One region of the Cryptosporangium arvum DSM 44712 genome, then DNA from elsewhere that is predicted to be linked to it. Evidence: riboswitches for the same ligand, from Rfam matches in the RefSeq annotation. Region 1 holds a riboswitch; the other holds the start of a gene.
What was found. Region 1 has a riboswitch for cyclic di-AMP ahead of CRYAR_RS50085 (LysM peptidoglycan-binding domain-containing protein). Riboswitches for the same ligand answer to the same signal wherever they lie in the genome.
Positions count from the first base shown of each region.

Region 1 (4,395 bases):
AGACCGAGGGCCCCCAGATCGTCCATCTCGTCGAACTGGTCGGTGTCACCGGCGAAGTAGACGCGGGTCGTCGGACTCTCGATCAGGTAGCCGACCGCGAGGGCCCGCGGGCCGAACGGCGTTCGCAGGCCGTCATGAACGGCAGGAGTCGCGGTGATGCGAACCGCGCCGACGTCGTGGAACTTGCCCGGCGAGAGCTCGACGACCTCCTGGAAGCCCTTGCGGTGCAGCAGCTCACCGGCCCCCTCGGGCACGACGAGCAGCGTGTCCTGGCCGAGGCGCCGCAGCGAGGCCAGATCGAGGTGGTCCGCGTGCAGGTGCGAGATGCAGACCACGTCGACGTCGGAGTGGAGGGCCGGATCGAGGGGTGCCGCCACCCGGCGCAGGACGTTCGCCACGCGGGGCAGCAGAACCGGATCGGTGAGCACGCGGACCCCCTCGGTCTCCACCAGGACGGTGGAGTGGCCGAGGAAGTACATCGCCGGAAGAGGGGCGTCGCTGCTCACTGCCCCCTCTTTCCCTGGTCGACGCGCTACCGACCACGGTACTCCGCGCGTGCGTCAGGAACTGAGGTCGTAGGCGGTGTCCGGGATGAACTGGCCCGCCGCGCCGCTGCACCCGTCGGATTCGCCGGGCCGCTTGACCCAGAGGTACGCGGCGACCTTGGCGTCGCCGGTGGCCGTGGTGGGGTTGCGGCCCAGTTTGCGGCCGGCCGGGTCGCACCACTCGCCGCCGGCCGGGCCGGCCCCGTTGCGTGAGGTGTCGACGACCATCTGACCGCGGCCGAGGGAGGCCAGGATCCGCTTGCCGTATGACACTTCCTGGCTGCTGACGTTGTAGTTCGACGTGTTCAGCGCGATGCCGTCGCCGTACTCGGCGGCACCGGCACGGCGCGCCCGGTCCGCGGCCTCGCTCGCGGCGATCCACGCCGAGTGCCCGACGTCGTAGTACACCCGTGCTTTCGGGCTGGCCTGCTTGATGACCTTGCCCGCGTACCGGAGCAGGTCGAGCCGCTCCTGCTGCTGGTCGGACGAGAGGCAGGTGGTCAGGTGCCCCAGCGCGTCCGGCTCCAGCACGACGATCGACGAGCCGGATCCGAGCCCGCCGGCGAAGTTGCTGATCCAGGTGCGGTAGTCGTCGGCACTGTCGGCGCCACCGGCGCTCGCGCCGCCGCAGTCACGGTTGGTCATGTTGTACGCGACGAGCACCGGCACCCGGCCCCGGGAGTGGGCCTTGGACGCGTACGAGCGGACGTCGCCGCCGACTTCGCCGGGGTTGTTCGCGGCCAGCCAGTGCGCCTGCGGCTGCTCGGCGATGCGGTCGCGGATGACCGCGGCTCGCGGGTCGCCGGTGTTTCCCTCGACCCACTCGACGGCCTGGCCCTCGGTGTCCACGAACAGCGATCCGAGCGGACCGGACGTCGGCGGCTTCTTCGTCGGGTTCGGCACCGGACGGCCGGGTAAGCCCGGCGGCAACGCGATCGAGGACTCCTCCGGGGAAGCGCTCTCCGTCGGCCGTTCCTTCTTGTCGTCGCTCTCGACGCCGCACTCGACGCCGTTGAGCGCGAAGTCCGTCGCGGTGGGCGCGTCGCCCTGCGGGTGCCAGCCGCTGAAGCGCAGCGTCAGCGTCTTACCGGCCTCCAGGCGGACGCTGTCCTCGTTGGCACGCACGGTCACCAGACCGTCGTCCTGTTTCCAGTCGCCGTTCTCCCAGCCCTTCACGACGGCCTGACCGCTCTTGAACGACCAGTTGACGCTCCAGTTCTTCACCGCCTCCTCGCCGGTGTTCTGCACGGCCACCTCGGCGGAGAAGCCCGTCGACCACGAGCGGTGCACCGTGTAGGCGGCCGCACAGGAATGGTCGGGGTCGGCGGTGGCGTTGGCTGCAACCAGGCTGGTACCACCGATCACCACGACGGAGCCGAGCGCTGCGGCGCCCACTGCTGCGGTGCGAGCTCGGCCGTTCGCGCGTTCACGGCGGTGCCGAGCGAGGTACGGGCCGGCGTCGAGACCGGCCTTGGAAAGCAGGCCGGCACGTGGAGCGTCGGTCATGGGTGCCATCTTGACCGGCGCAAACAACTCTCGCCCAGAGGCGCAGGCGTCACTTAGTGAGGTATTAAGGCAGCTTCACTCGGTGAAGTGAACCAACCTCAGAGAGTTACTCGACCGATTCGGACGAAACCTATAGACCGATCCAATTCGCTGTGTCGCACGTTGACGCTCGAGAAAGTTGGAGTGTCTACAGCAGCTGCAACCTTTATGGCCGGATACAAAACTTTTCGTGTATCACGGTGCGGTAACTTGGCATTCGCCCGATTTTATGGTTCTGTCGTTTTCGTCCGTTCACCGCGGACCTCGCGCCCGGCTACGCCGAATCCTGCCCCGGGCGACGAGGACTCTGAACCTCGGGCAGGAGCGGGGGACCCACGTTTCCGGCGTCGCAGTTAGACGCCTCGGGGTGAAGCCACGCATCGCGTGGCCGGGCCGACTCAGCCCGAACCCGACAGCTCACCTCGTAGGCGTGGAGAGGGTCGGACATGTCTAAGGAGTCTTCCCATCCCACCCAGCTCAGCGCCGAAAGCTCGCCTCGTGCGGGTGGACGGCATCGGGCGCCAAGGCGCCTGAGCCCGCTCGGTCGTGGCCTGGCAATCGCCGTGGTCACCGGCCTCGCGGGAATCACACCGCTGGTAATCGGTGCTACACCGGCCAACGCGGACGTGAACTGGGATGCGATAGCGCAGTGCGAGTCCGGTGGTCGATGGAACATCAACACCGGGAACGGGTACCACGGCGGACTGCAGTTCAGCCCGTCGACCTGGAGAGCCTACGGAGGAAGGCAGTACGCCGGTAGCGCCCACCAGGCCAGCCGGTCGGAACAGATCACCGTGGCCAGGAAAGTGCTCCGCGGCCAAGGGATCGGCGCCTGGCCGACATGTGGCCGGAAGGGCTACCACAAGAGCCGGGGCTGGTCGGACCAGGCCAGCCGGAGTTACAAGCGGCAGAAAGCCTCGGGCGAGCACACCGGCTACAAGTCGGAACGCTCCAAGAGCACCCGCTGGTCCACCAAGAAGTCCTGGAAGAACCGGCCGACCGAGAACCGGTCGCACCGGACCTGGACGAAGAAGCACCGGTACACCGCACTCGCGGTGCCGAAGAAGGGCGCGGCCCACACCGTGGCCGTGCGTCCGGCGGAGGTGCTCGACTTCGTTCCCCAGCGCCAGTTCACCCGCGACCAGCGTCCGGTGGTCGCCGCACCACGCGTTCTGAGCTACCTCGTGCAGTCGGGCGACAGCCTGGCGAGCATCGCCGCGGCCCACCAGGCCGACTGGCAGGCGATCTACGAGAAGAACCAGGACGCGATCGGGGCGAACCCGGACGTGATCCACCCCGGGATGCGAATCCTCATCGGGTGAGCCGTCCCCGGCCGGCCCTGGTCCCCTGTGGACCGGGGCCGGCTGGCGTTCCGGCGGACGATCTGGACTGAACGGACGACTGCGGGTGGACGCGTACTGCCGCCATCATTCCTTCTCGCAGGTCGGCGGGGGGCTCCTCGGCGATCGTGCCAGCCACGTGACCACAAAGGAGTGCCATGGCGGCCACCCCGGGAGCGGTCGCCGACGAGTTGAGCGCCTTACTCGGTCGGCTACATCGGACGTTGCGCCGAGCCGCCCGGAGCGACCAGCCGGACGAACCGCTGCCCTCCGCTCAGATGGAGGTGCTGCGGGTGGTGCTGGCGCAGCCCGGGATCGGCGTCAAAGCAGTCGCGGCCGTGCTGGGCACGGCACCCAACACGGTGAGCACGCTCGTCGGTGACCTCACCTCGGGTGGCTACCTCGACCGGACGCCCGACCCGCAGAACCGGCGGGCGGTACGCCTCACGCTGACGCCGAGTGCCGGGGAGCTGATCGACGGCTACACGGATCGGCGACGCCGGATCGCGATCTCCGCCGCCGACCAACTCGACCAGGCCGACGTCGAGGCGCTGGCCGCCGCGTTACCGGCGCTGAACCGCCTGCTCGTGCTGCTCGGGGGGTAGCCCTCACCGACGCAGGAGAGTCAGCGCGTCCGCGGCGAAGCGGACCAGGCCCACCTCGCCGTAGGCCGGATCGACGACCGGGACGTCCCGGCGCTGTTCGGACGCGGCGACGATCGCGGCGGCCTCCGAGTTGGTGAGCCAGCCGGCCGTTTCGGTGAGGGCCTCCTCCTGACGCATCACTTCGACGTTGGCCCGGTTGCGCTGCGCCTCGATGGAATCGTCCGGGTAGAAGCACGCCCAGCCGACGATCTTGCCGCCGGACTGCACCGGCGTGTCGACACCCGAGCGGTAGGCCTGCAGGGCCGCTCGGGCCTCGTCCGCACGGATCGCGCCGACCTCCTGGTAGTTGGCCGGTTCGGG
Region 1 covers NZ_KK073874.1:719,537-723,931, reverse strand. The annotation lists gene CRYAR_RS03245 (MBL fold metallo-hydrolase) at 1-506, opposite strand, end outside; gene CRYAR_RS42615 (glycoside hydrolase family 6 protein) at 561-2,051, opposite strand; cyclic di-AMP (ydaO/yuaA leader) riboswitch at 2,386-2,535, shown strand; gene CRYAR_RS50085 (LysM peptidoglycan-binding domain-containing protein) at 2,537-3,412, shown strand; gene CRYAR_RS03230 (MarR family winged helix-turn-helix transcriptional regulator) at 3,589-4,035, shown strand; gene CRYAR_RS03225 (AAA domain-containing protein) at 4,039-4,395, opposite strand, start outside.

Region 2 (4,395 bases), 8.5 Mb from region 1:
GCCGTGCTGAACACGCGGAACCAGTTCGCGGCCCCGGCGTGGGCCCCGATCCTCAACAACGTGACGGTGATCGTCACCGCCGCGGTGTTCCTGCTGCTGCCGGGCCCGGCGACTCTCAGCCCGCAGTCGATCACCGGCGCCCAGGTCGCGGTACTCGGCATCGGCACCACGCTCGGCATCGTGCTCCAGTCGCTGGCACTCTGGCCGGCCCTGCGCAAGGTCGGCTTCCGCTGGAAATGGCGGTTCGACCTACGCGGTGCGGGTCTGGGCGAGGCCGGGCGGCTGGGCGCCTGGATGTTCGTCTACGTCGGCGTCAGTCAGCTCGGCCTGCTCCCGGTGATCAAGATCGCGAACTACGCCGGCGATCGCGGTGGGCCCGGGCCACTGATCCACAACAACGCGTTCCTGATGTTCATGATGGTCCACGGCATCGTCGCGGTGAGCATCCTCACCGCGCTGCTGCCGCGGATGAGCGCGGCCGCAGCCGACCGGAACTTCCCCGAAGTCACCCGGAACCTCTCGCTGGGCACCCGGCTCTCGTCGGTCGTCCTGGTGCCGGCCACGGCGGCGTATCTGGTGTTGGGCATCCCGCTGACAGTTACGGTTTTCCAGTGGGGTGAGTTCACCCACGATCAGGCGATCGCCACCGGCTACGCGACGATGGCGGCCGCGATCGGCCTGGTCCCGTTCGCGGTAAGCCAGATGCAGATCTTCGCGTTCTACGCGCTCCGGGACACGAAGACGCCAGCGCTGATCAACCTGCCGGTGGTCGTCGCGAAGATCACCTTCGACCTCGGTGTCTTCTTCGTGGTGCCGGACGACTACGTCGTGGTCGGCCTCCAGTGCGGCAACACCGTCTCCTACATCGTCGCGGTGCTGGTGTCGGGCCACTTCCTGAAGCGGCGGCTCGGCGGTCTCGACACCGCGGCCTCGGTCCGGACGATCACCCGCCTCGGCCTAGCCGCTGCGGTCGCCGGCCTGATCGGCTGGGGCGTCGCGTACGGCATCCAGGCGGCCCTGGGCATCGAGAAGCTCGGCGCGTTCGTCTCCCTCGTCGTGGGTGGCGTCGTGCTCGTCGGTGTCTACGCGGTGGCCGCCCTGCGCCTGCGCGTCCCCGAGGTCGTCGACGTGGCGAACACCGTGAAGCGTCGCCTGCCCGGCCGCTGACCCGTAACCACGCAGGGTTATCCACAATCCTCGCGGAATAACGTGACGAAGCCCACGCCGCAGGTAGGGTCGTTTTGTCGCTCTGAACCGCGCCTCTGAGCCGACTACGCCACGTGATCGATCGACCCATTAGTCGGGTTCACTTTTCCAACTGGCAACGCGCTTCACACCTCACCGTCACCACCTCGCGACGCGCCGAGGATGTCTTCAGGCATGTGTGAAATACCCGTGAAGTGGTACAAAATTTACAAATTGACTGTGACGCACGTCGCAAAGCACTGGCAACTCCCACGAGGCGCAGGTTCAGTTCTTCGCGGCAACTGACGCGGCAGCCAAGCCGCGCACACCGACGGACTCGCACGCCGAGCCCTGTCCACGAATCCGCGGTGTCCCGACGAGTAGCCAATCAAATGGACAGGAGCGGGGGACCCACGCACGTGGGGTCGCCGGAGAACAGATCCGGCGCGATCCCTTGGGGTGAAGACGCGCTCAGCGCGACCGGGCACTACACCTTCCCGCCCGAACCCGACAGCTAACTCCGCAGGCGTGCATGGAAGGACTCTCCTTGCATACGGTGCATTCCCATCGGTGTGCCCTGCCCGCAAAACAGTACGACCGTCCCGAATTCGCTCCACAAAACGGGACCAAGGCGCGCAAAGCCACACTCCGGACCACCGCAATTGCCGGCGTAGTTGCCGGCGCGCTCGGCGTAGGCCTGATCGGCGTGACTGCCTCTCCGGCAGCAGCAGCATCCGCCGTTCCGGCCGCCGCGAAACTCTCGGGCGCCAAGACCGTCACCACCGGAGCCAAGACCACGCTCCACGCGATCGCCACGGTGAACGGCGCACCAGCCGCCTACAAGTCGGTCTCGCTGCAGTTCCAGTCCAGCCAGGGCTGGCGGACGGTCAGCACGAAGAAGGCCCGTCCGTCCGGGCAGATCGAGTGGACCGTCACGATCGGCGGCACCTCCAACTGGCGCGCACTGCTCTTCGTCAACGGGACGCAGAAGCAGGTGTCGCCCAACCACCACGTCACGGCGAAGTCCAACGGCAACGCGATCGTCCGGGCGGCTTCCCGCCAGGCCGGCAAGCCGTACGTCTTCGGCGCGGCCGGTCCGAACTCGTTCGACTGCTCGGGGTACACCCGCTACGTCTACAAGCAGTTCGGCAAGAACCTGCCGCACAGCGCGACGCAGCAGGCTCGCTACGGCAAGTCGGTCGGTAAGGGCTCCAAGAAGCCGGGCGACCTGATCCTGTTCGGCAGCGGTAGCTACTACTCCCACGCCGGGATCTACGCCGGCGGAAACTACATGTGGGATGCCTCCACCGCGGGCCAGCCAGTGGCCAAGCGGAAGATCTGGAGCAACACCTACGTGGTTCGCCGCCTGGTCTGAGTGTCGTAATGAGGAAAACCCGCGTTTGCGCGCGGGTTTTCCTCATTATTTCTCATCTCCCGCTCATTCGACCCGCCACAACCGCTGTGAACTGCCGCAACACCCGATCGGGAACCCCGGGCCGCGCGTGCAAGGCATGTGCGTCGTCGCGATACTTTGTGTCGCGGAACCATTCGTTGCCTACGAGAGCCAATCTTCCGGTGGCGTCCGACGCGCCGGAACAGGCAGGATGGACCTGTCCCCAGTAGCCGCCGCACGGCCTACCCTGAGGGGCGGAGCGGTAGATACTGCGGGAGGGCGGGTTGTGACACAGGTCGGCGCGCCCGTTCAGGGTGAGGTGCTGGCGGGCCGGTACCGGCTCGAAGAGGCGCTCTACGCCGATGCGGCCAGCGGGCACGCGCTCTGGCGCGGCACGGACAATCTGCTCAACCGCACGGTCTCGATCGAGCTCCGGGTTCCGGGTGGGCCCGCCGCCGAGCAGATGATCGCCGAAGCGGTCGCGGCCGGGCGCATCGTTCATCCGTCGGTCATCGGTGTCTACGACGCCGTCGACGAGGGGCCGCGCGCCTACGTCGTCCGCGAGTGGGTGAACGGCCAGACGCTCTACGACACGCTCGCGAACGGACCACTCCACCCGGCCCGCGCCGCATCGCTCGTGCGCAACACCGCCGACGCGCTCGCGGGCATCCACGCCACCGGTCACGCGCACGGCAACCTCACGCCCTCCACCGTTCTGATCGGCAACGACGACGAGGTCACTCTCGTCGACCTGCACCTCGGTGGCCCGGGCCAGCAGCCGGCCGACATCCGCGCGCTCGGCGGCCTTCTCTACGCCGGTCTCACCGGCCAGTGGCCCGACGTCCTGCCGCCGCACCGCACCGGCCTGCCCGACGCCACCCGCGTCGACGGCCGGATGTGCTCGCCGCGCCAGATCAGGGCCGGCATCCCCGGCTACCTCGACGCGCTGACGATGGATCTGCTCGATCCGGCCGTCCCGCCACCCACCGCCGCCGACCTGGCGAGCGAACTGCGCCGCTACGACGTCGCCGACCCGGCCTTGAGCGCGCTGGCCGTGCTCGCCCCGGAACCGGCCACGAGTGGTCCGCGGTGGACCCGGCTCGGCGTCCTCGTCGTCGGTGTCCTCGTCGTTCTCGGCGTCATCATCGGTGTCGCCGCACTCGGCCTGCCCGACTTCGGCGGGGGAGGCGACGCGAGCCCGTCGGACAAGCCCAGCACGTCCGCGTCGGCCCAGCCGGGCGGCGGACCGGTGAAGGTGGCCCGGGCGACGTTCATCGACGGTCCCGGTGGCGACTTCGCGGAGGACAAGGACCCCGGCAACGCGGTCGACGGAAAGCCCTCCACGGCGTGGAAGACCGACCAGTACAAGGGTTCGCAGCTCGGCAAGTTCAAGCCGGGCCTGGGTCTGATCCTCGACCTCGGCGGCAAGAAGAACGTCTCGAGCGTCACGATCGCGTTCGACCACCCCGGTGCGACGTTCGAGCTGCGCGCGGGCAACGAGCAGCCGTCGTCGCGGCCCACTGACATCAGCCCGTACAAGGTGATCAGCCCGTCGCAGACGAACTCGGCCGCGACGACCACGATCACCCTGAGCAAGCCGGTCAGCACGCCGTTCCTCGTGGTGTGGATCACCGACACCGGTACGAATCAGGACGGCAAGTACCAGGTCGCGATCTCCGAGATCACCGTCAAGGGCTAGTCTCTCGGCCCATGCAGCCGTTGGACGACCGTGCTCTGATGAGAGCGCACGTCGACGGTGACCCCGACGCGTTCGCCGAGCTCGTGCGCCGCCATCGGGACCGGCTGTGGGCGGTGTC
Region 2 covers NZ_KK073874.1:9,173,598-9,177,992, forward strand. The annotation lists gene murJ (murein biosynthesis integral membrane protein MurJ) at 1-1,167, shown strand, start outside; cyclic di-AMP (ydaO/yuaA leader) riboswitch at 1,558-1,729, shown strand; gene CRYAR_RS44450 (C40 family peptidase) at 1,892-2,560, shown strand; gene CRYAR_RS42325 (protein kinase family protein) at 2,865-4,277, shown strand; gene sigM (RNA polymerase sigma factor SigM) at 4,289-4,395, shown strand, end outside.
Region 2: linked by a shared signal. The riboswitch ahead of CRYAR_RS44450 (C40 family peptidase) and the one ahead of CRYAR_RS50085 (LysM peptidoglycan-binding domain-containing protein) in region 1 are both predicted to bind cyclic di-AMP.